Regions from separate parts of the Bacillus sp. GbtcB14 genome, predicted to be linked through region 4. Evidence: riboswitches for the same ligand, from Rfam matches in the RefSeq annotation. Region 4 holds a riboswitch; each other region holds the start of a gene.
The links. A riboswitch is a leader RNA that binds a small molecule or an ion and turns the genes downstream of it on or off. The one in region 4 is predicted to bind thiamine pyrophosphate.

Region 1 (6,138 bases), on a different contig from region 4:
CGGTTTAGACTCTACAAAAGTAGCCTTAAATGAATTAAATGGACAGTTCCAAGCAGGATGGAATTTAGTTAATGATATGATTCCAGTTCTGGAAAGTACAAATAAAGTTTTAGCTGATGTGAATAGTGATAAAAACCTTAATGGTACAATTGCTAAGTTAAATAAAGCAAAAGATGGTTTGCAAAAAGGAATGGATTTAACTGATAAAGGAATTGACGCTATTAATAAAGGTCAAAAACCAGCAGCAGATGTTATTGAGAGTATTAATGAAGTGTCTAAAAGTGTTTCAGCTCAATTAGGTGATATTTTGGCTAAATATGATTCTGAAATCACTCCAAATTTCAATGCAGCTATTGCTCGTACAAAAGAGATGTCTAAAAACACATCTAAAATTTTAAAAGAAGCAGACAAAAAGCTTCCGGATGTTAAAAAGTTACTAGAAGATTCATCAAAAGGCTTAGTAGACGGTAGAAAGAAATTAGCAGACATTAAGGCTGACATGCCGGAGACTGAGAAAAAGATTAAAGACTTAGCAAATAAAATTCGTGATTTTGAATCAGAAGAGGATATAAAAGACATCATACGCTTATTGAAAAATGATGTTGAAAAGCAAAGTGATTACTTTGCGAATCCAGTAAATTTAAAAGAGAATAAATTATTTGCAATGCCGAACTACGGTTCAGCAATGTCACCATTCTACACAGTGCTTGCATTATGGGTAGGCGCATTATTAATGGTTTCATTATTAACGGTAGAAGTACATGAAGAGGGCGCGAATTATAAGAGCCATGAAATATACTTTGGACGTTTATTAACATTCTTAACGATAGGTCTTTCACAGGCGTTTATCGTATCAATGGGGGATATATTCTTACTCGGTACGTATGTAGTCGATAAATTCTGGTTTGTGTTATTTAGTTTATTTATTGGTGGAGTATTTGTTTGTATCGTTTACTCACTTGTTTCTATTTTCGGAAACGTTGGGAAATCGATGGCAATTATTTTACTTGTTCTTCAAGTAGCAGGATCGGGCGGAACATTCCCAATTCAAATGACACCACCATTCTTCCAAGCGATTTATCCGTTCTTACCATTCACATATGCAATTAGTGCAATTCGTGAAACGGTAGGTGGAATGCTTTGGGATATAGTTATTAGAGATTTACTTGTACTAAGTGTTTTCGTAGTAGTCATCGTTATTGCTGCGTTATTATTGAAAACACCAATTAATAAATCGAGTGAAAAGTTTGTTGAGAACGCAAAAGGAAGTAAAATTATTCATTAATAATAAAAGGTTCCTACCGAGAGTGGTAGGAACCTTTTTATTTAATCGAATTTTAATTTCTTTAAAGCTTCTGCGAACGGATTATTTAATGGTTCTTCTTCTTTGTTCTGTTGTTTCATATATTTTTGAACATCGCGCTTATCAGCCTTGCTTCCAGATTCTTTTTTACGTCTTTCTTGGAATGTGGATAATTTCTCGCGATAGCCACATTTACATGCAAAGATTTGTCCTGCACCTTCACCACGTAATTCTAACTTCTTCTTACATTGCGGACAACGAGCGTTTGTTGTACGAGATACATTTTTACGATGACCACATTCACGGTCTTGGCAAACGAGCATCTTTCCTTTTTTGCCGTTTACCTCTAACATTGGTTTACCGCAGTCTGGACAAGACTTCGTTGAAATGTTGTCATGTTTATATTTTTTATCACTCGATTTAATTTCAGAAACAATTTCTTTCGTATAGTTCTTCATTTCTGAAATGAATACTTCTTTTTTCAGTTTACCCTTTGCAATTGCCTCTAGCTTTTGTTCCCACTCACCAGTTAGTGTAGGTGATTTTAACTCTTCTGGCACTAAATCGAGTAACTGACGGCCTTTTGAAGTAATGTGAATATCTTTACCACGTTTTTCAATTAAGAATGAATTGAATAGCTTGTCGATAATATCAGCACGCGTTGCTACAGTACCTAATCCACCAGTTGATTTTAGTGTATCAGCAAGTTGTTTATTTTGCGTATCCATATATTTTGTAGGATTTTCCATTGCTGAAAGTAAAGTTGCTTCGTTAAATCGTGCAGGTGCTTTTGTTTGACCTGATGTTTGCATAATTAACTTTACAGTTAATGTATCGCCTTTTTCAATGTGAGGTAGAAGCTGTTCTTTTACATCATCCGTTACATCATCATCTTCAAAGCGATTTTCATATACTTCTTTCCAACCCGCATGCAGAATAGTTTTTCCGCGTGCAATGAACGTTTCATTACCAATTTTTGTGCGTAACGTTAGTTGCTCGTATTCGAATGCTGGGAATAAAACAGCTAAGAAACGTTTTACAACTAAATCATAAATTTTACGTTCTTTATCTGTGAAGGCCGAGAAGTTAACGTATCCTTCTGTCGGAATAATTGCGTGATGATCACTTACTTTACTATCGTCAACAAATGACTTATTAGATTTGATAGGTTTTTGTAATACTTTATGTGCTAAAGGACGGTATTCTCCAACTCCGCAAGCCTTTAGACGTTCTGGAAGTGTTCCAACGATATCAGATGAAATATAGCGTGAATCTGTACGAGGATACGTTAGCACTTTATGTTGCTCATACAACTTCTGCATAATGTTTAATGTTTCTTTTGCAGAGTAACCGAACTTTTTATTTGCATCACGTTGTAATTCAGTTAAATCGTAAAGACCAGGAGAGAATGACTTCTTCTGTTTTTTATCAATTTCCACAACAGTAGCATTATGCTTATCTAAACCTTTTACAAAGCCATCAATTTTTTCTTTATTAAAACTGCGGCTATTACCGTTAGCATCTTGCCAAGTTAGCTTTAGCTGATTCGCCGTTTGTGCTTCGATGCCGTAGTAAGTTTGAGCTTTGAAGTTCTTTATTTCATCTTCACGATTAGCGATCATAGCGACAGTAGGTGTTTGCACACGGCCGCAATTCAGCTGGGCATTAAAGCGAGTCGTTAAAGCGCGAGTCGCGTTAAGACCGATATACCAGTCAGCTTCTGAACGTGCAACTGCTGAAGCGTATAAATTGTCATATGCTTTACCTGGTTTTAAATTAGCGAATCCATCTTTAATCGCTTTATCAGTAACAGATGAAATCCATAGACGTTTGATTGGTTTGTTAACTCGAACCTTATCAATAATCCAACGAGCGACTAATTCTCCCTCACGTCCAGCATCTGTCGCTACAATAATGTCATTTACATCTTTTCTAAGAAGTTGACTCTTCACAGCATTAAATTGCTTCCCTGTTTGTTTAATAACCGTTAATTTCAAACGCTCAGGTAGCATCGGTAAATCTTCTAAATTCCACTTTTTATATTTCACATCGTAGCTTTCTGGATCTGCTAATGTAACAAGATGACCTAAAGCCCAAGTTACAATATATTTACTACCTTCAAGGTAGCCATTTCCTTTTTTATCACACTTAAGTACACGCGCAATATCACGTGCAACGGAAGGCTTTTCAGCGATTATAACGCTTTTTGACATATTTAAAACATCCTTTCAAATTTCCATACGTTAACTATAGCATACATCTTCTTGAGATTCAGTTTCGCTCCAGATTTGAACGTTTTTTAGTGGGATAACATCCGTTTGAAGGTGAATGATGGCGATAAAACATAATATGCACCATGATGAGACTATGAGAAATAGATATTTATTATGCGTGTTGTTTTATTATTGCTTCTATATGAAATAGAAAAGTAAAGAACTTGTTATTTTAGTAGAATAAGAGTAGACTTTGAAGTAGATGAATACTAAACACATGGGAGTTTGTGGATGCAAACTGAGAGTATGACTAATCCGTCATTGACCATTTGAACCTGTTGGATAATGCCAGCGTAGGGAGAGTGTAAAAGCACATGTTCAGACACTTTGCGTACGCGCAAAGTGTCTTTTTGTGTATCTCCCATCACTATAGTTAGGGGATGAGAAGGATGAATATGAAAGAAATTAGTAAAGTAGTGGATTTGGTGAGAGAATCTAATCCGCTCGTTCATAATATTACAAATGTTGTTGTCACAAATTTTACAGCTAACGGCTTGTTAGCGTTAGGAGCATCGCCTGTAATGGCGTATGCAAAAGAAGAAGTAGCAGAAATGGCTAGCATTGCTGGAGCGCTAGTATTAAATATGGGGACACTTCGTCCTGAAGAAGTAGAAGCGATGTTACTTGCGGGTAAATCGGCAAATGTGAATAATGTACCAGTATTGTTTGATCCAGTTGGTGCAGGAGCAACATCGTATCGAACAGAAGTTGCGAGACATATTCCGGCTGAAATTGATTTAGCGATTATCCGTGGAAATGCGGCTGAAATAGCGAACGTTATTAATGAGAGATGGGAAATTAAAGGGGTAGACGCCGGTACTGGAAATGGAAATGTCGTAAGCATTGCAAGGCAGGCAGCTGCTGAATTAAATACAGTTGCGGTGATTACTGGAAAAGAAGATGTTGTTACAGATGGAGAGCGAACGATTCTTATTCGAAATGGTCACTCTATTTTAACGAAAGTTACGGGAACTGGTTGTTTACTAACTTCTGTAATAGGAGCATTTGTAGCAGTAGAAAAAGATTATGTAAAGGCAGCAGTAGCTGCATTAACGTTTTATGGTGTAGCTGCGGAACTGGCAGCTGCTAAGACAGTGGAGCAGGGACCTGGTAGTTTCCAAATTGAATTTTTAAATCAGTTAGCGAATACAACTTCAGATGATATTGAGAAGTATGGGAAGATTGAGCTTATATAGTAAGGAGGGGAATTAGATGTCGCGTATTACAAAGGCTGAAATGTCTAGATTGTTATCAGTATACTTTATTATGGGAAGTAACAATTGTACGAAGGAACCACTACAAGTGTTGAGAGATGCACTTGTAGGCGGTATAACAATTTTTCAATTCCGTGAAAAGGGGGAAGGGGCTTTAACGGGAGAGAAACGTATTTGTTTCGCAAAAGAACTACAAGCAATTTGTAAGGAGTACGGTGTCCCATTCATTGTAAATGATGATGTGGAACTAGCTATCGAGTTAGATGCAGATGGCGTGCATGTTGGACAAGATGATGAAGGAATTACTTCTGTTCGTGAAAAAATGGGAGATAAAATTGTTGGTGTATCTACACATACAATTGAAGAAGCACGCTGGGCAATTGAAAACGGAGCTGATTATTTAGGTGTTGGCCCTGTTTTTCCAACGAGTACGAAAAAAGATACGAAAGCAGTTCAAGGAACGAAAGGTTTAGCTCATTTTAGAGAACAAGGAATTACAATACCAATCGTTGGGATTGGTGGCATTACAATTGAAAATACCGCTTCAGTTATAGAAGCAGGTGCGGACGGTGTTTCAGTTATTTCTGCGATTAGTTTAGCGGAATCTGTGTGCGAAAGTACGAAGAAGTTAGTAGAGGAAGTCAGTAAGAGTTTGTAGAAAAAAGCTATGTAGTATTAAAATGCTACATAGCTTTTTTTGTATTAATAATTAGAAATAGGGGGGATTATTTGAAACGGAATAGGTTTGTAGCGTTGCAAAATGAGTTGTTTCGTTTATTTAAACAAACGTTTGATTAAAAAAGCACAAACCCTTGATCCATGTAGGTTTGTGCTTTTTCTTTAAAACATAATTGAAATTAAGAGCATTCCAATTCCGATAGAAGTGAATGTTGCGATTAGGCCTGGAATCATAAAGCTATGATTTAAAACATATTTACCAATGCCAGTTGTACCAGTGCGATCAAAGTTAATGGCAGCAACGATTGTTCCATAGTTTGGAATGAAGAAATATCCATTTACTGCAGGGAACATCGCGATTAGTAGTGCCGGTGGAATACCGAGTGATAATCCAAGAGGCATTAAAGCACGTACTGTTGCGGCTTGGCTATATAGTAAAATAGATAGAATGAATAATGCGATGGCAAATAGCCATGGTGCACTTGTTACTAGGTGCTGAATTGATCCTTGAATCATATTTAAGTTTCCATTAAAGAAAGTATCTCCCATCCAAGCGATACCGAAAATAGCAACAACTGCTGTTGCCCCCGCTTTAAAGACGTTACCAGACACGATGCTTTCTACATTTGGTTTGCAGAAAATAATAATAAGAGCTGCGATAGTTAACATA
Region 2 (6,138 bases), on a different contig from region 4:
TGGCAGTGGGTTTACTGCATTTGTTTTTTCAAAATTCCATTCTCCATTGTGTAATTCAAAATGAAGGTGTTGCCCGTATGAATGACCTGTGTTTCCCATATGACCTACTAATTGTCCAGCTTGTACTTGATCACCAGCTTGTACAGTGCGATCTTTCATGTGTGCATAGACTGTTGTATATAATTTCCCGTTTATTTGATGGGCGATGAACACAACATTGCCATAGCTAGCTGAATAATATGATTTCACAACTTTACCTGCAGCTGCCGCCTGGATAGAGACATTACCCTGAGCTGCAATATCTATACCATAATGCATTTGTTCCCAACGCATATCAAAGGTTGAGCTAATTCTTCCTTGAGTAGGGAATTTGAAAACAGCTGGAATGGAAGTAGGTTGAGCTGTTTGAGTTTGATTTTGATTTTGCACCACATAATGTTTTGCCACATATCCGTATCCTGTGCCAAAACGAACTTTATACCAAGTTCCTACAGTTTCCACTACTTGTATTTGTGTACCATTTTGTAATGAACCAAGTAGTGCACTACTTGTACTAGCGTTGCTACGTACATTAAGTTTAGGTGTTGCAACTGTGTATTTCGTATTATTTTCTGTGATGCCTTTTACTAAAGGTTGTGAACCATTAGACACGAATGCTTTTTGTACGTAACCTGTTTTGCCATTATGTAAAATTTTATACCACTCGCCTTGTTCTTCTTGAATGGTAACGAATTTCCCATTTGGTAATACATCTAAAATTGAAGATTCTAAATTAGGTTCAGAACGAACGTTTAATGCATTGGCATTAACGATGTATTGATTATTAGATTGAAGTTTGTTTTTTAGTAGAATAGCATCTTTTTGTACGTAACCTACTTTATTATTAACAGATACTTTATACCAGCCATTAGTTGTTTCAAGTATGTTTACTTTCGTATTAAAGCGAATCGTATCAATTGATGAGCTATTTGCGTTATCTTTTGTATGTAAGGCTACTTGATCGACTTTGACATATCCAGTTTTCACATTAGATAATTGTTCAGCGTTGGCTGTTTGTACATTTGTTTCTCCCATAGAAGGAAGTAAAGAGGCAATTGCGACAGTAGTTGCTGTTAAAGCAGTAGCTTTCATATTCATATAATAGAGACCTCCTCTAGTTGTATAGTTGTAATTTTATTATAGTATAAAGATATAATATAGTGGGTGTATTCACATAAATGTAATATGAAATCAACATAAAAATAAATTTTTTGAGGATAATGATTCCTTTTTATCCAATTAATTAGGATGATAATTTCTAAGATAGAACATAAGTATTATATAGTTTTGTTATTTTGTTGACAATTGAGAAAATTAAAATAGTTGATGATGTCTTATTACGATGTTATACTGACAGTGATAATTTTATAGTTTGCTAGGAGAGCTGGTGTTGCCAGCTGAGAGTAGGCCGTAAGCCTTTGATCCTTTTCATTACCTGATCTAGATTATGCTAGCGTAGGGAAGCAATTCGGACACTAATAATGAGTCCCCGTTTCTTTGCGTATAGAAACGGGGCTTTTTTATTTGAAAATTTCATATTGAAACCACTAGGGGTGCTTGTTGTGCTGAGAGAGGAATAATCCTTAACCCTTACAGACCTGATCTAGGTAATACTAGCGAAGGGAAGTGGAGCAACGAATAAATTATAATTTTATTTGCTGTAACCACTTCTTATTTAGAAGTGGTTTTTTATTTAGATATATAAATTGAAAGGGGATAGCGAAATGAAATTTTGCGATAGATTATTAGATACTGTACAACCAGTTTGGGAGATGAGTCATAATCATCCGTTTGTAGTAGGTATGGGGGATGGCACGTTAGAAAAAGATAAGTTTCAGTATTACATTATTCAAGATTATTTATATTTGTTAGATTATGCAAAGCTATATGCTATTGGTGTTGTAAAAGCAACGAATCCACAAGTAATGGGGAAATTTGCTGAACAAATTGATGGCATATTAAATGGAGAAATGACAATCCATAAACAGTATGCAAAAAGACTTGGAATTTCTATAGAGGAGATAGAGTCTGCAAAGCCATCTGCTAAAAATTTAGCGTATACAAATTATATGATGTCTGTATCTCATAATGGCACACTTGCGGAATTAATAGCAGCACTTCTTCCATGTATGTGGAGCTATTGGGAAATTGGAAAGCGTTTAAATGATATTCCTGGAGCAAGAGATCATGAATTCTTTGGGGAGTGGATTCAAGGATATAGTTCTGAAGAATACGGTAACCTTTGTATTTGGTTAATAGATTTATTAAATGAAATGGCAGTTGGAAAGTCTGAAAAAGAGCTAGATCGATTAGAGGAGATTTTCCTATATTCCAGTCGATTTGAATATTTATTCTGGGATATGTCCTATCGTAAGGAGATGTGGGGATTTGAGGAGCAAGAACATACTACAGTTTCATAATGTTTCTTTTCATTATGATGAGAAGCCAATCATCAATGAATTAAATGCTTCTATACAAGATAAAGAGTTTGTAAGTATTATCGGACCGAGTGGATGCGGGAAAAGTACTTTATTTCGCCTTATTACAGGTTTAGAAGAAGCAAGTACTGGACAGATAGAGCTGACAGAAACAAAGAGCCATCCTGTAGGGTATATGCCTCAAAAAGATATGCTTCTGCCGTGGAGAACGATTATTGAGAATGCTGCTCTGCCGCTAGAGTGCCAAGGTGTACAGAAGAAAGAAGCACAAATAAAGGCAAAGGAATTGTTACATAAATTTGGCTTACAAGGGTATGAGACAAAATATCCGAAAGATTTATCTGGTGGTATGAGGCAACGCGTATCTTTTATTCGAACTTTATTAACGGGCGGGGAGATATTGCTGTTAGATGAACCGTTTAGCGCGTTGGACGCTTTAACGAAGGCATCTTTGCAAGAGTGGCTGTTTGAACAATGGAAAGAGTGGGAAAAAACAATTTTATTTATTACTCATGATGTGGAAGAAGCATTGTTTCTTTCTAATCGAGTTTTCGTTGTAGAAAATCAACCGATAACTACTTTAACCGAGAGGGTTGTACCACTTGATCGTAATCGAACAAGAAAAGATTTATATAAGCCTGAAGTGTTAGCGCTTAAAGATGAGCTTCTTAGTATGTTACAAAGGCAGGTACTCGTATGATGAGCCGGTTGAAGGAGTTATTACCTGCCCTTACACTTTCTAGCATTTTACTTGTCTTTTGGGAAGTAGGCGCAAGAATTATAGATGAAATGTACATTTTACCGTCACCGTCTGCAATTGTAATGAAGATATGGAAACTAAAAGATATATTATTCACGGTTCATTTGCCGGCAACATTATACGTCGTTTTAATAGGGGTAGCTATTTCTATCGTACTTGGAGTAGGACTAGCGATGTTAATGAATGCGAGTAATTGGATGGAAAGAGCATTTTATCCATTATTAGTTGCCTCACAAACGATTCCGATTACAGCGCTTGCTCCACTTTTCGTTTTATGGTTTGGATATACGATCTGGAGTAAGGTTGTTGTTACGGTTTTAATTACGTTTTTCCCAATTGCGGTCAATACGTATGATGGGCTGCGCAGTACGAAAAAAGAATGGGAGGAGCTCTTAGTTACGTATGGGGCAACGAAAAAAGATGTTTTTCTTAAATTAAAGTTACCATCTGCTCTTCCTTATTTTTTCTCAGCTCTAAAAATTGCAGTTCCGCTTAGTGTAATTGGGGCAGCAATCGGTGAATGGCTCGGTGCACAAGCTGGGCTTGGATATTTCAGTAAAAGAATGATGACGCAGTTAGACGGAGCAGGTGTATTTGCACCCATTGTATTGTTATCATTATTAGCTATTTTCTTCGTCATACTTATCTCGGTATTAGAAAAGAAATTTATTAGTTGGAGGAAGTATTCATGAAATTGTTAAAATGCATCTTTGTGTTGACATTATTAGTTGCAATGATTACTGGATGTTCTAGTAATTCAGCATCAGATAAGGGGAAAAAGGAAAAAGAAATAACGGTCATGCTTGATTGGTACCCAAATGCGGTACATAGCTTTATTTATGCAGCAATTGAAAAAGGCTATTTTAAAGAAGAAGGAGTAAAGGTGAATATAAAATTCCCTTCTAATCCGACTGATCCATTAACTTTAGCAGCTGCAGGAAAAGTAACGGTTGGCTTATATTATCAGCCAGATGTTGTCATGGCAAAAGCAAATGAACAAATTCCGGTGAAATCAATTGGAGCTGTCGTACGTTCACCATTAAATCATGTTGTATCGCTGAAATCAGCAGGCATTCAATCGCCAAAAGATTTAGAGGGGAAAACAGTTGGATATTCTGGAACACCTTTAAGTGAGATGTATTTAAAAACGATGGTAAAAGAAGCTGGTGGTAATCCGGATACAGTGAAAGTAGTCGATGTTGGCTTTGATCTAGTACCGGCATTAATTACGAAAAAAGTAGATGCGGTAACAGGGGCATACATTAACCATGAAGTACCTGTTATGCGTCATGAAGGTCATGAACCAGCGTACTTTAATCCAGCTGATTACGGTGTACCGAATTATCATGAGCTTGTATTTGTAACAGGTGATAAAACGTTGAAAAAAGATAAAGAAGCGTTACAAGCCTTCTTACGTGGTACGAAAAAAGGCTATGATTTCATGAAGAAAAATCCAGATGAAGCATTAAATATTTTATTAAATCATCAAGAAAAAGAAAACTTCCCACTTGTACCAGAAGTTGAAAAAGAAAGTATGAAAATTTTATTAGAGAAAATGGAAACGAAAGATGAGCCATTCTTATCAGATTCAAAAGAATCATGGGAGAAACAAAATAAATGGCTGAAAGATAAAGGAATGACGAAAGAAATCGTTCCGGCCGATGAGTTATTCGAAAACATTTTAAAGTAGGCGAATGAATATGAAAAATGAGCTTCATGTAATCTCAAATGGTCACATGTCATTCGAAGAGTTAGTGAATGTAGCGATGCAAATTGAAAGTGAGATTGATTATTTGCATATTCGTGAGCGTGAGAAGAGTACGAAGGATTTGTATGAAGGTGTGGAAAGTCTTTTGAAGAAAGGCTTTCCGGCATCAAAAATAGTGATAAATGATCGAATTGATATCGCTATTTTATTAAACATTCCACGCGTGCAGCTAGGATATCGAAGCGCAAATGTAAAGTCGGTGAAAGAAAAGTTTTCTTATTTGCATGTCGGCTATTCTGTACATTCTTTAGAAGAGGCGATCGATGCATTTAAGAATGGAGCGGATTCACTCGTCTATGGTCATGTATTTCCGACAGATTGTAAAAAAGGTGTGCCAGCGAGAGGGCTTGAAGAGGTTTCAGACATTGCAAAGTGTTTATCCATACCGATAACAGCAATTGGTGGAATTACCACGGAAAACACTGGGGATGTTCTTACTAACGGTGTCAGTGGTATTGCTGTTATGTCTGGGATTATAAGTAGTAGTAACCCGTACAGCAAAGCGAGATCTTATAAGGAATCAATAAGAAAGTGGGCGGAAAAACATGTGTAAGAAGTATGATGTAGCGATAATTGGCGGTGGTGTAATTGGTAGTTCAGTTGCACATTTTCTAGCAGAAAGAGGACATAAAGTAGCGATTGTAGAGAAGCAAAGAATTGCATCTGAAGCCTCGAAAGCAGCCGCTGGTTTACTTGGGGTTCAGGCAGAATGGGACGCTTATGACCCGTTATTTGAACTTGCTAGAGAAAGCCGTGCTATATTTCCACAACTTGCAGAAGTTTTACGTGAAAAAACAGGCATCGATATTGGGTATGAAGAAAAAGGCATTTATCGCATTGCTCAAAATGAAGAGGAGAAGGAAAGAATTCTTCATATTATGGATTGGCAGCAGAAAACAGGTGAAGATTCTTACTTTCTAACGGGAGACCTTTTACGAGAGAAAGAGCCGTTTCTATCTGAGTCAATTATAGGGGCTGTATATTATCCGAAAGATGGTCACGTTATTGCACCAGAGCTTACGAAAGCCTTCGCACATTCCGCATCATTCTCGGGTGCGGATATATATGAACAGACAGAAGTGTTTGATGTTCGTATTGAAAATAATAAAGTGAATGGGATTGTGACAAGCGAA
Region 3 (6,138 bases), on a different contig from region 4:
ATAGAAAGAAGGCTCATGTGAGACAAGTAAAACTGTTCCTGTATATTGTTGTAACGCTTCCTGCAAAGACTTCTTTGTTTCTATATCCAAATGATTAGTCGGTTCATCTAAAATTAAAACATTGCTTTTCGTTACGATAAGTTCACATAAACGCACTTTCGTTTGTTCTCCGCCGCTTAATAAACGAATAGGTTTTAATACGTGCTCTTCTTTCAAGCCACACTTTGCTAGTGCTTGGCGTACTTCTTTCCTGGTCATATCTGGTCGTTCTGCCCAAACTTTCTCTAATGGTGTTGTTTCTGAAGCAAACTCTTCCTGTGCAAAATAGGCAGGATTTACTCGCTCGCCAACAGAAATCGAACCACTTAGCGGCTTTATTTGGCCTAATAACGTTTTTAACATCGTCGTTTTTCCAATTCCATTATGACCAACAATCGCTATCTTTTCTCCCTTTTTCACTTGTAAATTCAACTCTGGACATAACGGATCACTATAACCTATCCTTAGTTTCTCAGCTTGCAATATACGACTTACTGGCTCCTCATAAACAGTAAAATCAAAACGGGATCGAGTTACATGATTAACCTTTTCAATCCTTTGCATTTTCTCTAATACTTTCTCTCTACTTTTAGCTTGTTTCGCTTTTCGAACTTTATTTTTTTGAATAAATGTTTCTAACTGCGCAATTTCTTTTTGTTGTTTCGCATGCGCCGATTGTAATTGTTTCCTTTGCAATTGATAACTTTGCACAAATTTTTCATAATTTCCTACGTACCGCTTCACTTTCCGTTCTTCTAGATGATAAATAACATTCGTAATACTGTTCAAAAATACTTCGTCATGTGAAATGATTACATAAGCTTTTTCATACAGTCTCAAATACGATTGCAACCATTCTATATGAGCTGTATCTAAATAATTTGTTGGCTCATCTAGCAATAAAACATCAGCTTTTTCTAAAAGGAGCTTCCCAAGTAATAACTTTGTTCGCTGTCCTCCACTTAACTGTGAAACATCCTTTTTCAAACCTATTTCAAGTAAGCCTAAGCCGATTGCTACTTCTTCAATTTCAGTATGAATTTGATAGAAATTAGAACTTTCTAATATAGTTTGTAATTCTCCATACTTTACTAACAGTTTTTCTATTTCTCCTGCTCCATTCATTTCTTCAGCAATTTTTAACATTTCACACTCAATCGCATACAGATTAGAAAATGCACTTTGTAAGTATCCCTCAATTGTTATTCCTTCTTGTAAATCCATATGCTGCTGTAAAAAACCTATCTTCACATGTGGAAACCATTCAATGTTTCCGTCATCATGTATAAGTTCTCCTGTTAAAATCCTTAACAATGTTGATTTTCCAATTCCATTTTTCCCAACTAACCCAACATGCTCGCCCTTTAATAGTCGAAAACATGCATTATATAAAATGGTTTTCTCACCATACGAATGACTTAAATTTTCTACTGTTAATATACTCATTTTTTTCTCTCCTCTACTTATAGTTCATACGCTAAATAGAGAGAGCAACAGTATAAAGCCTTATTTAATTGTATATATAAAAAATGGGTAAGGTGAATACACCTTACCCATTACATATTATCGTAAAAAAGGATTAAGGTTCTTTACCTGCTGTCTTCAATTTAGCTTAATCTTTAAAAATGGGCAGACTTCTCCCGTATCAAGCTAAAACCATTTGAAGAACAGTTGATAAAGTCATTTTATCCTTTCACTCCTTTAACATTTGTTATATTAAGAGTATAAACTACTCTGTTATATTCTATTCTCTATTTTTTCTTTTGTTCCTTCTCCGTTTTTTCATTTTCTTCGTAAATTTCTTTATACATCTTTTCTAATGCATATGGACTTGTAAAGATGAGTGTTAACGAATCAACTATTTGCTCTATAGATTTCATCTTTCTCCCCCTATATAAAAAAGCCTCTTAACAGTAATCATACCAAAAACTGTTAAAAGACTTTTTCTATTTTCTCATATACGGGGCTAATACTCTCAGAATTTCTTCCTTATCCTTCTTTAACTCAAGTGATGTTAACATATCCATCGTTCTCGGCCTAGGTAATTTCACTTGTACCTCACCAACTATTGAGGCTGGTCTTTGAGATAAAATAAATACGCGATCTGAAAGCAAGATTGCCTCATCTAAGTCATGTGTGACCATAACGATTGTTTGCTTCTCTTGGTGCCAAGAGTTTAAAAGCCAGCTATGTACTTCCATTTTTGTAAAGGCATCTAATTTTCCAAAAGGCTCATCAAGTAGCATAATTGGCTTTTCACATAAATATGTGCGCAGAAAACTAATTCTTTGACGCATCCCACCAGACAATTCATCTGGATAATGGTCTGCATATTCATCTAGTTCAAACTGCTTTAATGCTTCCATTCCCTCTGTCAGCCTTTGTTTTTTCGGTTTCCCTTCGATTTCCAATGGAAGAACTATATTTTGCAAAGCTGATCGCCACGGCAGTAATAAATCCTGTTGCGGCATATAACTTACAACATCTTGCTCTTGCATTTGCTTATCGTTATACGTTACATTCCCACTTGTTGGATTTTCAACATTTGCAATCATATTTAATAATGTGCTTTTCCCGCAACCACTTGGGCCTACAAAAGAAACGAACTCTCCCTCTCGTATAGAAGCACTAATATTTGCTAATACATTCTTTCCATCGAAAGATTTCACAATATCTTTTATTTGTAATCCGCTCATTTTTCGCTTGGAAGGAACTCATTTGTAAAGGCATCTTTTACATCAATTTTCTTCTTAATTACTTTGTTATCATATAAGAAATTCATGTAATTCGTCCAAACATCTTCCTTCTGTACTCCCCAAGCTTTTGCATCATCTTGATACTTCGTGCTTAACCACTTTTGACTTTCTTGTACTAAGTCTTTATTTACATCTGGAACAGCTTTAATTAAAATATCAGCAGCTTCTTTCGGCTCTTTAATTGCAAAATTATACCCTTCTGTCGTTGCACTCATAAACTTTTTCACAAAGTCTTTATCTTGCTTCGTATGTTTTTCACTCGTAATAATAACAGGACTATAGAAATCAAGCGCTGGGTCTAAGTCTTTCACCATAATCGTATTTAACTCTTTTCCTTGGCGCTTCGCTTCAATTCCATCCCATCCGTAATAAATCCATTCAAAGTCTGCATCACGGCCGATTGATTTAAAGAAATCGGTTTGTCCTAAGATGATTTTTTCAACTTTATTAAAATCAGCTTGATGTTTCTCCATAATGGTCTTCAGCGTTGCTTCTTCTGCTGGTCCTCCCCATCCTCCGTAACGTTTACCTTCAAAATCTTTCGGTGAAGTCATGTTATCTTTCTTAAGCGATGCAAATGCCGAAGTGTTATGCTGAATAATCGCTCCGACAGATACAACAGGAATACCTTCTACACGAGCCAATGTTACATTTTCTTGTGCGCTTATTGCGAAGTCAGCTTTTCCTGAAGCTATCATTTGCTCCGCTGTCACATTATCACCAGGCTGAATAATTTCTACATCTAAGCCTTGCTTTTTATAATAATCTTTCGCTTGCGCTACATATAAGCCAGTATGGTTCGTATTTGGAAACCAATCTAAAACTACTTTTACTTTTTGATCTTTACTTGCACTATCTTCTTTCTTCGCCGGATTACATCCAGCCACACCTACTGCTAATAAGGCAGCCAACATAACTTTTAAACCTTTTTTCATTTTCTGCCGTCCTTTCTATATATCCATGGTGCTGTTATTCTTGCCATAAACTCCACGATAAAATACAGACATAATGTCACCATAACAATAATTGCTGCCACACCAAATACTCGGGCTGTTAAAAAGGATTTTGTAGCTCTCGTAAGCATAACCCCTAATCCTTCACTGGCACCGAGCCATTCCCCAATGATCGCTCCCATTACGCTATATGTAACTGCAATTTTTAAACCTGAGAAAAAGTATGGAAGCACTGCTGGAAACTTTACTTTCTGGTAAACTTGCCATTTCGTTGCCTTCATCGTTTGCAACAACTTCAACATATTTTTATCTACCGTTTGAAAACCTTCTAAAATGCTAAGCGCAATCGGGAAGAAACAAACGAGTATGACTACCATTACTTTCGGTAGCATTCCATATCCAAACCAAATAATAAATAACGGTGCAAGTACAACGATTGGAATCGTTTGCGAAATAACAAGCAATGGATTTATTAAAATACGAAATAAAGGGATAACGTCCATAATAATTGCAATACTTGTCCCAATTAAAATCGCAAAAAATAGTCCGATTATAACCTCTTGTAACGTTTGCATCGTATTCGGTAATAGTAAATCTTTCATTCCAATTAATTCTTGAACAATGGCAGAAGGCTTCGGTAAAATCCACGGTTCAATTTTAAATAATGAAACAGATCCTTCCCATATCGCAATGAGAAGGATAAGCCAAATTGTTGTAATTATTTTAGATTGCTTCTGGTTTTGCATATTCATCACGGTACTTCCAAACCTTTTCATCTATCGTTACACCAGTGCTTGGACGATAATGGATTTTAATAGAAGTAATCACTTCCTCTGCTCCAGCATCCACACAAGCTTGTTGCGCACGTTTAATGACATCAAGAAGTACATCTAATTCTCCTTCCAACGTTGTTTCCATTGCCCCTACTTCATAACGAACTCCCGATTGTTGTACAACCTCAATTGCTTTATCAACAACAGAATACACATCTTTGTGCTTCGCTTGTGGTACTACTGAAAATGAAATCGTAACTTGTTGTGACATAGTAAAATCCCCCTTATGAAATTAAATTTTAAAACAAGAAAAGGCTTTCCTACTACGTAGGAAAGCCTTGTATGCAAGTTATTATAGAATAACATATGCTACATCACTTTAAGTAACTCCCTACGCTGGCATTATCCAGATCAGGTTGAGGGTCGATGTTTGTTTACATCCTCTCAGCCAATTGGCTCCCCGGTCCTTAATTCGTTTTCATTGTAGCATGATTTATTTTATTGAACAAACAAAAGCGCGTATAATCATTTCATTTAACTTTTGAATTCTCCTATTAACTCTTGTAACTCCTGCGAAAGCCAGCTTAAAGAACTAGCTAATTCCGCAATATCTTGTACAGACATTTCCTGCTCTTTCATACTTTCTTCAACATTACTACTACTATTCGCATACGTATTTGCAATAAGTGATAGTTCATCTACAATCCGCACAATATTTTGGCTATTTTGCAATATATCACTTGAATTGTCAGAAACAACTCTAACCTGATTTGTAACAGATTGTGCTGAGTTTGAAATTCCACCAAAGAAAGCACCACTACTTTCAACAAGTTTCATACCCGATTCTACTTCTTTTAAAGCATTTTCCATTGAAACAATAGCTTCTTCCGTACCAGCTCGCGTTTCCCCTATTAATTTTGCTATATCTTTTGCTGATGCTTCCGTCTGCTCTGCTAATTTACGCACTTCATCAGCAACAACAGCAAATCCTCGTCCGGTTTCCTCAGCACGTGAAGCTTCAATAGAAGAATTTAAAGCTAGCGAATTCGTTTGATTTGAAATACCGGTAATTACTGTTACAATATCACTAATTTCTTTTGATCTTGTTTCCAAAGAATAAATAATAGAAGATAAATCTTGTACTGCATTTTGTATGATGTTCATTTGATTAATCGTCTGTTCAATAATACCATTTCCTTTTCCTGAATGGTGCTCTATACCTTCAGACTCTTTCGCCATTTGTTTTGCAGCATTCGTTATCTCTTCCATCCTATCTTCCATTTCATATATAATATCTAAATACTTTGGTACTGCAGTTTCTTGTAATTGAACGCCAGCCCTTAACTCCACTATAGAACTTACGATTCCTTGGACTGCCATGCTATTCTCTTTCGTACTCACTGACAATTCTTGTGAAGATGAGGAAACCTGTTCTGCTGTCTGCTTCACTTTGTCTATAATCCCTTTAAACTTCTCAATAGTATTATTAAAATACGCATTAATAATACCAATATCATCTGGTCTTTCCTCTAATTTAATACTTAAGTCACCTTCACCGACTTTGCGCAATCCTTCACGTAAATCCCGCAATGGAGCAAGTGCGTTACGTACGATTAG
Region 4 (6,138 bases):
AAAAAGTAAAACAAAAAAAGCTTTGCGAAATTCGCAAAGCTTTTTTCTATTTATGAGCAACTTGCTCCATATCAGGACTACAAGTTTGCGATTGACATGACTTATTTAAAGAACATGCTGCGCATTTTCCCTTTTTACTTCTCTTTACAAAATTAACTAACGTGTATGCTGCATAACCAAAAATGATAGCTCCAATTATAATATTGACCATCATCACAATACATCTCCTTCTAGAATCCGAGTAGGGATCCAACTTGGTATATAATGAGCGTTAATACATAAGCAACAACAAGTGGATACACGACAGAGAAAATCGTCCACTTCGCTGAACCTGTTTCACGTTTAATAACGGCTACTGTCGCTAAACACGGAACATATAATAAAACAAAGAACATAAATGCGTACGCTGATAGCGCCGTATAATGTGCTCCCATTACATTTCCTAGCACATCTTCTTTCACCGCATAAATAATTGCCATTGTAGAAACGACAACTTCTTTCGCTAAAAATCCTGTTAACAGGGATGCCCCAGCTTGCCACGTTCCAAAGCCGAGCGGTGCAAATAGTGGTGCGATAAATCCACCAATCATCGCTAAGAAGCTGTCTCCCATATCAACACCAAATCCTGATGGACCTGCATAATTTAATAGCCAAATGACAACAGAACCACCGAAGATAAATGTACCTGCTTTACGAACAAACCCTTTCCCTTTCTCCCACGTGCTTAGCCATAACGTTTTCACTTGTGGCACGCGGTAAGGAGGTAGTTCAATAACGAAAATAGATTTTTCTGCTTTTAAAATTGTAAGAGACATAATTTTTGTAACAAGTAACGCAAGAACAATACCTGCAACATATAAAGAAAATACAACAGTTGCCTGACTATTAGGGAAGAATACTCCCGCAAACAGTGCATATACCGGTAAACGTGCCGAACAAGACATAAACGGTGTTACAAGAACTGTAAGTAAACGTTCTTTTTCTTGTTCAATCGTTCTCGCTGCCATAATACCTGGAACATTACATCCAAAACCGATAATCATCGGAATGAATGCTTTTCCGTTTAAACCGAAGAACTCCATAATTCGATCCATAACAACTGCAATTCGCGCCATATATCCTGAGTCTTCTAGTAATGAAATGAAAAAGAATAGTGCAAAGATTTGTGGCACGAATACTAATACAGCACCAACACCAGCAATAATCCCTTCTGTAACGAGTGCTTGAATAAAATCAGAAGCACCAACACTTGTAAGTCCAGCCGTTACCCAATCCGTAAGCTGTCCACCAAAAAAGCCATCTAGCATATCCGATAAAGGTGTACCAATCCACGTAAACGTAACCTGAAAAATAAAAAACATAACTGCTAAAAAGATTGGAAGTCCTAAAATTTTATGCGTAATTAGTCTATCAATTTTTTCCGAAAAAGGAATTTTTCCTTCTTTCTCATGCTTCATAACATTTGTTTTTAACTTTTCAATATACGCTTCACGAGTTTTGTAAATGTGCTCCTCTAACGTACAATCAAGTTTTCCTTCTAAGCGAGATCGAATGGCTATGAGTTCCTTATAAATTGGTAGTGCTTTCATTTCTTTTTCTACTACTTCGTTATTGCTTAAAAATTGAAGGGCTAACCATCTTGGATGCCTATAATTCGCTGTCTCTAAAAGAGCTATAACCTCTCCAATTCCTTCATCCATTTGTACACCATATGAAATAATGAATGGTTTTTTCTCTTTTTTGTCATTTTCTTTAAGAGTCGCAAGCAGTTCTTCACAGCCTTTTCCGCTTCTTGCAACGACAGGAACAACTGTTACACCTAATAATTCTGATAACCGTTTTACATCAATTACAATTCCTCTTTGCTTCGCCACATCAACCATATTTAAACCAACTGAAACTGGTTTACCAAATTCAAGCAATTGTAATGTTAAATGCATATTCCGCTCGAATTGCGAAGAATCCACTATATTTAACATATGATGAAATTCGTCTGTTAGTAGAAAATTCGTAACGACACCTTCATCACGTGAAACTGGATTTAAATCATAAACGCCTGGTAAATCAATTAATGTTCCTTGCTTATCTTTTAATTTACCAACCTTCTTTTCTACTGTTACACCGCTCCAGTTTCCTACATACTCATAAGAACCAGTAAGTGCATTAAATAATGATGTCTTCCCTGTATTTGGATTCCCTAGCAAAGCAACCTTATTCACGCTAATTCCACCTTTATCATTTTCGCGTCACAATGACGAATACTAATTAACTGTCCACGACACTCCAATGTACAAGGACCTTTGAACATCGCTTTCTGCTTCATACGAAGTTCGCTTCCTTCAGAAAGACCAAAAGCAGCCAATCTTCTCTTTAGTAAATGATCTAAAGACTGAATACTTTTCACTAACACTTTCTCACCTATTTTAATATCTACTAAACTCATAACCTTCCCCCTCAGAAGAGAATGATAATTATTTTCAGAAAAATTATATCACACTCTATTTCACTTGGACTATATCTTTTTGCTTCATATTTATTAACATTTCAATACAATTATATTTCAATAATTGTCATAACAGATTCGTTTGCCATTCTCATCCATTTCGCTTACAATAAACAATAGCAAATAAAGAATCTCGTTATCACAGGGGGAGCCATGCCGCTGAGAGGGAACACTTCGTTCCGACCCTTCGAACCTGTTAGTTAATGCTAACGCAGGGATTGTGCAAACGTCCGAAATACATACCTCTTTTTTATTTACGTATTTCGTATCCTCCTATGATAATGTTCTTTTTTGTACAACTTGGATTTAGGGGGAAACAACATGCGTAACACCAATTTACAAGCGATGATCGAATCTGCTATTCTTGCAGCCTTCGCCCTGGTCATCGACATTTTTCCATTATTATCAATCAAACTTTCAACAGGCGGTTCCATTTCATTTGCTATGATTCCTATTTTTATTATCGCATACCGCTGGGGCTTCAAAATGGCTTTCTTAGGAGGCTTAATTTGGGGATTACTACAAATTGTCGTAGGCGATGCCATTATCGTCACACCAATTCAAGTACTCATTGAATACTTCGTTGCTTTCGCATTCATTGGATTTGCCGGTTTATTCTATCGCCCAATTCAAAAAGCACTTTTAGCACCCAATGAAAATAGCGAAGAACAATCCAGTTTAAGTAGCCGTAAAGACAAACCTTCATCAAAGCAAAACAAAGGAAAAAAAGTTATTGGTTACATTATTGTTGCTACATTTATTGGTAGCTTTGCTCGCTATTTCTGTCACTTTATCGCCGGTATTATTTTCTGGGGACAATATGCACCGAAAGGTCAATCAGCAGTTCTATATTCTTTAATATTTAACGGTAGCACAATGATTGGTTCCTATATTCTATGTACCGTTTTACTTATATTTTTATTTATCACTTCACCACGTTTATTCAAAAGCGTGAATGCATATCAAATGAATTCACAAAAAAAGGGTGCTTAACTAGCGCCCTTTTTTTATATCAAAATTCTCAATGAGTAATATCAATAATAAATACAATAAATGCACAAAGAAAAATAAATACCATCATACCTAGTAAATTGCTATTCACGGCTAATCTACTCCTTACATAACCTCATTTTCTAAACAAATTATATCGCTTAAAAATAAAGATTAGGTAAAGATAATATGAAAATAACTTAAAAAAAGCGCAGCACATATCATCTACGCTTTTTTCGGTAAATAGAAGTAAAATAACACACCATCTTCCGTATTCTTTACCCCATATTCAGCATCGTGCAGTTCTAAAATATTTTTAGAAATCGCAAGTCCAAGTCCTGTTCCACCTTGTGAACGATGACGAGCTGCATCCACGCGATAAAAACGATCCCAAATTTTATCTAATTGCTCTTCTTCAATGTGAGTACCTTTATTTTCAATACATACTTTTATACGATCTTTTTCATCTATTGTAGAAATAATAATATCCTCTTTATTTGGTGTATAACGTATCGCATTCGTAATGAAGTTCACAATGACTTGTTCAATCCGGCCTTGATTTGCGACCACTTCAAATGAACCTATATTTTTATGAACACGAAGTTCTTTTTTCTCTATTTCCAAAGAAAGGTGTTCACATATATCTTCAATTACTGTATCAATATAAAATGCATCCATTTTCATTTTATATGTGCCTGACTCAAATTTAGCTAACTCAAGCATATCTAAAATTAACGTATCCATTTTATCTACTTCTCGTTCCATCGCTTGAAAATAATAATCTTTTTTATGCTCAGCTACCCCGTCTTTTAAAATAGAAATGCAGCTTTTCATAATACTTAACGGTGTTTTTAATTCATGTGAAACACCAGAAATGAATTCTTTCCGCGTATTTTCTAATTTTCTTTCCTTCTCAATATCTTGTTCTAGCTGCCCAATATGCGAATGGAGTTTATTGGATAATACATTAATATTTTTCGATAAATCACCAATTTCATCTTTTGAAGTAATCGGTATTTGTTCTGTAAAATCTAAATGCGCTATTTTCTTCGTTGTATCGTTTATTTTTAATAACGGTTTTGCAATTTGTTTTGAATAATAAAACGAAGCTAAAAAAATAAGAACGACTACAAATGCAATGATGTAAATGTAGTAATCTTGCACCATTTGTACAGCTTCATCTACAGGCTGTAAAGAAGCCATCGCATATATATAAGTTACTGATCCATCTTTTTCTTTTGTTGGCTTGATTAATAATTTATATTTAATATCATTTTTTTCATAGTCCATTGTTTGTATTGCATATTGTATGTGCTTGCTCTCTTTTAATAATAAATTAGTTTGAAATTCTTTTATGTTATCTAAGAAGATGCTATTTTTATAAATTGGATTTATAGGACCTGTTACATCAGGAAACTGAACTTTCGTAACACGCCCACTTATGTAAGCATCTAATTCTTGAGCAGATTCTCCCTGGACGGCCGGCCTCTTTTCCTTACCAACTTGCTCCCCAGCCGCTCTCTTTTTCTCCTCATCTAATTTCATTTTCTCCTTAAATGCTTTTTCTAACGGTTTATTAGATCCGCTTAAATTCTGCTTAGCTAAAGAAAATGAGAACGGAATAAAACTATCTTCTTTTCTCACTCCAGAAAAATAAATTTCTTGTCCTAAAAACTGCTCTGATGGTTTATTATCAATCTCCTCTATATTGACGAGATTGTATAGGGGGATTTTGAATAGTTGTTGTCCAAAGCTCTTTTGTTGCCAACGATTTATCGTTACCTCAAAATAAAAATCATCTGCATGCTTTAAATTCCCATTCTGATCCAATGTCGTAATCCACGTATTATTTTCTCTTAAAAAGTCTTGCTCCAGCTTCTGAATTCCTTCTGCACTTCCCGCATAGTTCAAATAATTCTTTTCGAAGGAATTTAAATTCACTTTAATATCTTCCACTTTTCGATTCGCATAATATTGTTTAAAAAATATCGTTTGTCCAATAAATATCGTCGCTAAAATTAACATACATAATGCTGTTGTGAGGGTAAATAGTTTTAGTACAATCCCTTTTCTCATACATTTCCCTCAAATTTATAACCTGTTCGTACTACAGTTGTAATGTACTTTGCTTTCTCTCCTAATTTATTTCTTAAATTACGAATATGACTATTAACCGTTCGATCGTCACCAGCAAATTCATATCCCCAAATTCTTGAGATGAGTTGCTCTCGTGTTAAAACAATCCCTTGATTTTTCATAAAATACGCTAATATTTCAAATTCTGTATGTGTTAAATTAATGTCTGTTCTATCTACCGTAACAGTACGCGACGGAAAATGAACGTGAATACCGTGGATTGATAATGTATCATCTTCATTCTCTAAAAGTTGCTTTGTCACTTTTCTACTTTCTAACAATCTTTTCGCTCTTGCTAATAAAATTGGAGGACTGTATGGCTTTGTCACATAGTCATCCGCTCCAAGTTCAAATCCAAGTAACGTATCATCTTCATCTACACGTGCCGTCAGCATAATAATAGGAACCTCAGATGTTTTACGGATTCTTCGGCAAACGGACCACCCATCAAGTTCCGGCAACATAATATCTAAAATAACTAAATCAACCTCTTCTTCCTCAAATACAAC

Region 1: linked by a shared signal. The riboswitch ahead of thiM (hydroxyethylthiazole kinase) and the one ahead of KVT31_RS22780 (energy-coupled thiamine transporter ThiT) in region 4 are both predicted to bind thiamine pyrophosphate.
Region 2: linked by a shared signal. The riboswitch ahead of tenA (thiaminase II) and the one ahead of KVT31_RS22780 (energy-coupled thiamine transporter ThiT) in region 4 are both predicted to bind thiamine pyrophosphate.
Region 3: linked by a shared signal. The riboswitch ahead of KVT31_RS21960 (MTH1187 family thiamine-binding protein) and the one ahead of KVT31_RS22780 (energy-coupled thiamine transporter ThiT) in region 4 are both predicted to bind thiamine pyrophosphate.

The regions. Positions count from the first base shown of each region.
Region 1 covers NZ_JAGXJT010000008.1:106,686-112,823, forward strand. The annotation lists gene KVT31_RS21930 (YhgE/Pip domain-containing protein) at 1-1,285, shown strand, start outside; gene topB (DNA topoisomerase III) at 1,327-3,516, opposite strand; TPP riboswitch at 3,784-3,893, shown strand; gene thiM (hydroxyethylthiazole kinase) at 3,957-4,772, shown strand; gene thiE (thiamine phosphate synthase) at 4,789-5,448, shown strand; gene KVT31_RS21950 (anaerobic C4-dicarboxylate transporter family protein) at 5,631-6,138, opposite strand, start outside.
Region 2 covers NZ_JAGXJT010000003.1:4,611-10,748, forward strand. The annotation lists gene KVT31_RS09025 (SH3 domain-containing protein) at 1-1,137, opposite strand, end outside; TPP riboswitch at 1,407-1,518, shown strand; TPP riboswitch at 1,579-1,681, shown strand; gene tenA (thiaminase II) at 1,764-2,459, shown strand; gene KVT31_RS09035 (ABC transporter ATP-binding protein) at 2,428-3,177, shown strand; gene KVT31_RS09040 (ABC transporter permease) at 3,177-3,929, shown strand; gene KVT31_RS09045 (ABC transporter substrate-binding protein) at 3,926-4,927, shown strand; gene tenI (thiazole tautomerase TenI) at 4,938-5,558, shown strand; gene thiO (glycine oxidase ThiO) at 5,551-6,138, shown strand, end outside.
Region 3 covers NZ_JAGXJT010000008.1:114,798-120,935, reverse strand. The annotation lists gene KVT31_RS21980 (ABC-F family ATP-binding cassette domain-containing protein) at 1-1,485, opposite strand, end outside; gene KVT31_RS30620 (hypothetical protein) at 1,791-1,919, opposite strand; gene KVT31_RS21975 (ABC transporter ATP-binding protein) at 1,986-2,735, opposite strand; gene KVT31_RS21970 (ABC transporter substrate-binding protein) at 2,732-3,730, opposite strand; gene KVT31_RS21965 (ABC transporter permease) at 3,727-4,500, opposite strand; gene KVT31_RS21960 (MTH1187 family thiamine-binding protein) at 4,472-4,792, opposite strand; TPP riboswitch at 4,893-4,994, opposite strand; gene KVT31_RS21955 (methyl-accepting chemotaxis protein) at 5,056-6,138, opposite strand, start outside.
Region 4 covers NZ_JAGXJT010000009.1:68,358-74,495, reverse strand. The annotation lists gene KVT31_RS22800 (lipoprotein BA_5634 family protein) at 1-9, shown strand, start outside; gene KVT31_RS22795 (FeoB-associated Cys-rich membrane protein) at 47-214, opposite strand; gene feoB (ferrous iron transport protein B) at 231-2,219, opposite strand; gene KVT31_RS22785 (FeoA family protein) at 2,216-2,443, opposite strand; TPP riboswitch at 2,638-2,739, shown strand; gene KVT31_RS22780 (energy-coupled thiamine transporter ThiT) at 2,825-3,496, shown strand; gene KVT31_RS22775 (sensor histidine kinase) at 3,719-5,569, opposite strand; gene KVT31_RS22770 (response regulator transcription factor) at 5,566-6,138, opposite strand, start outside.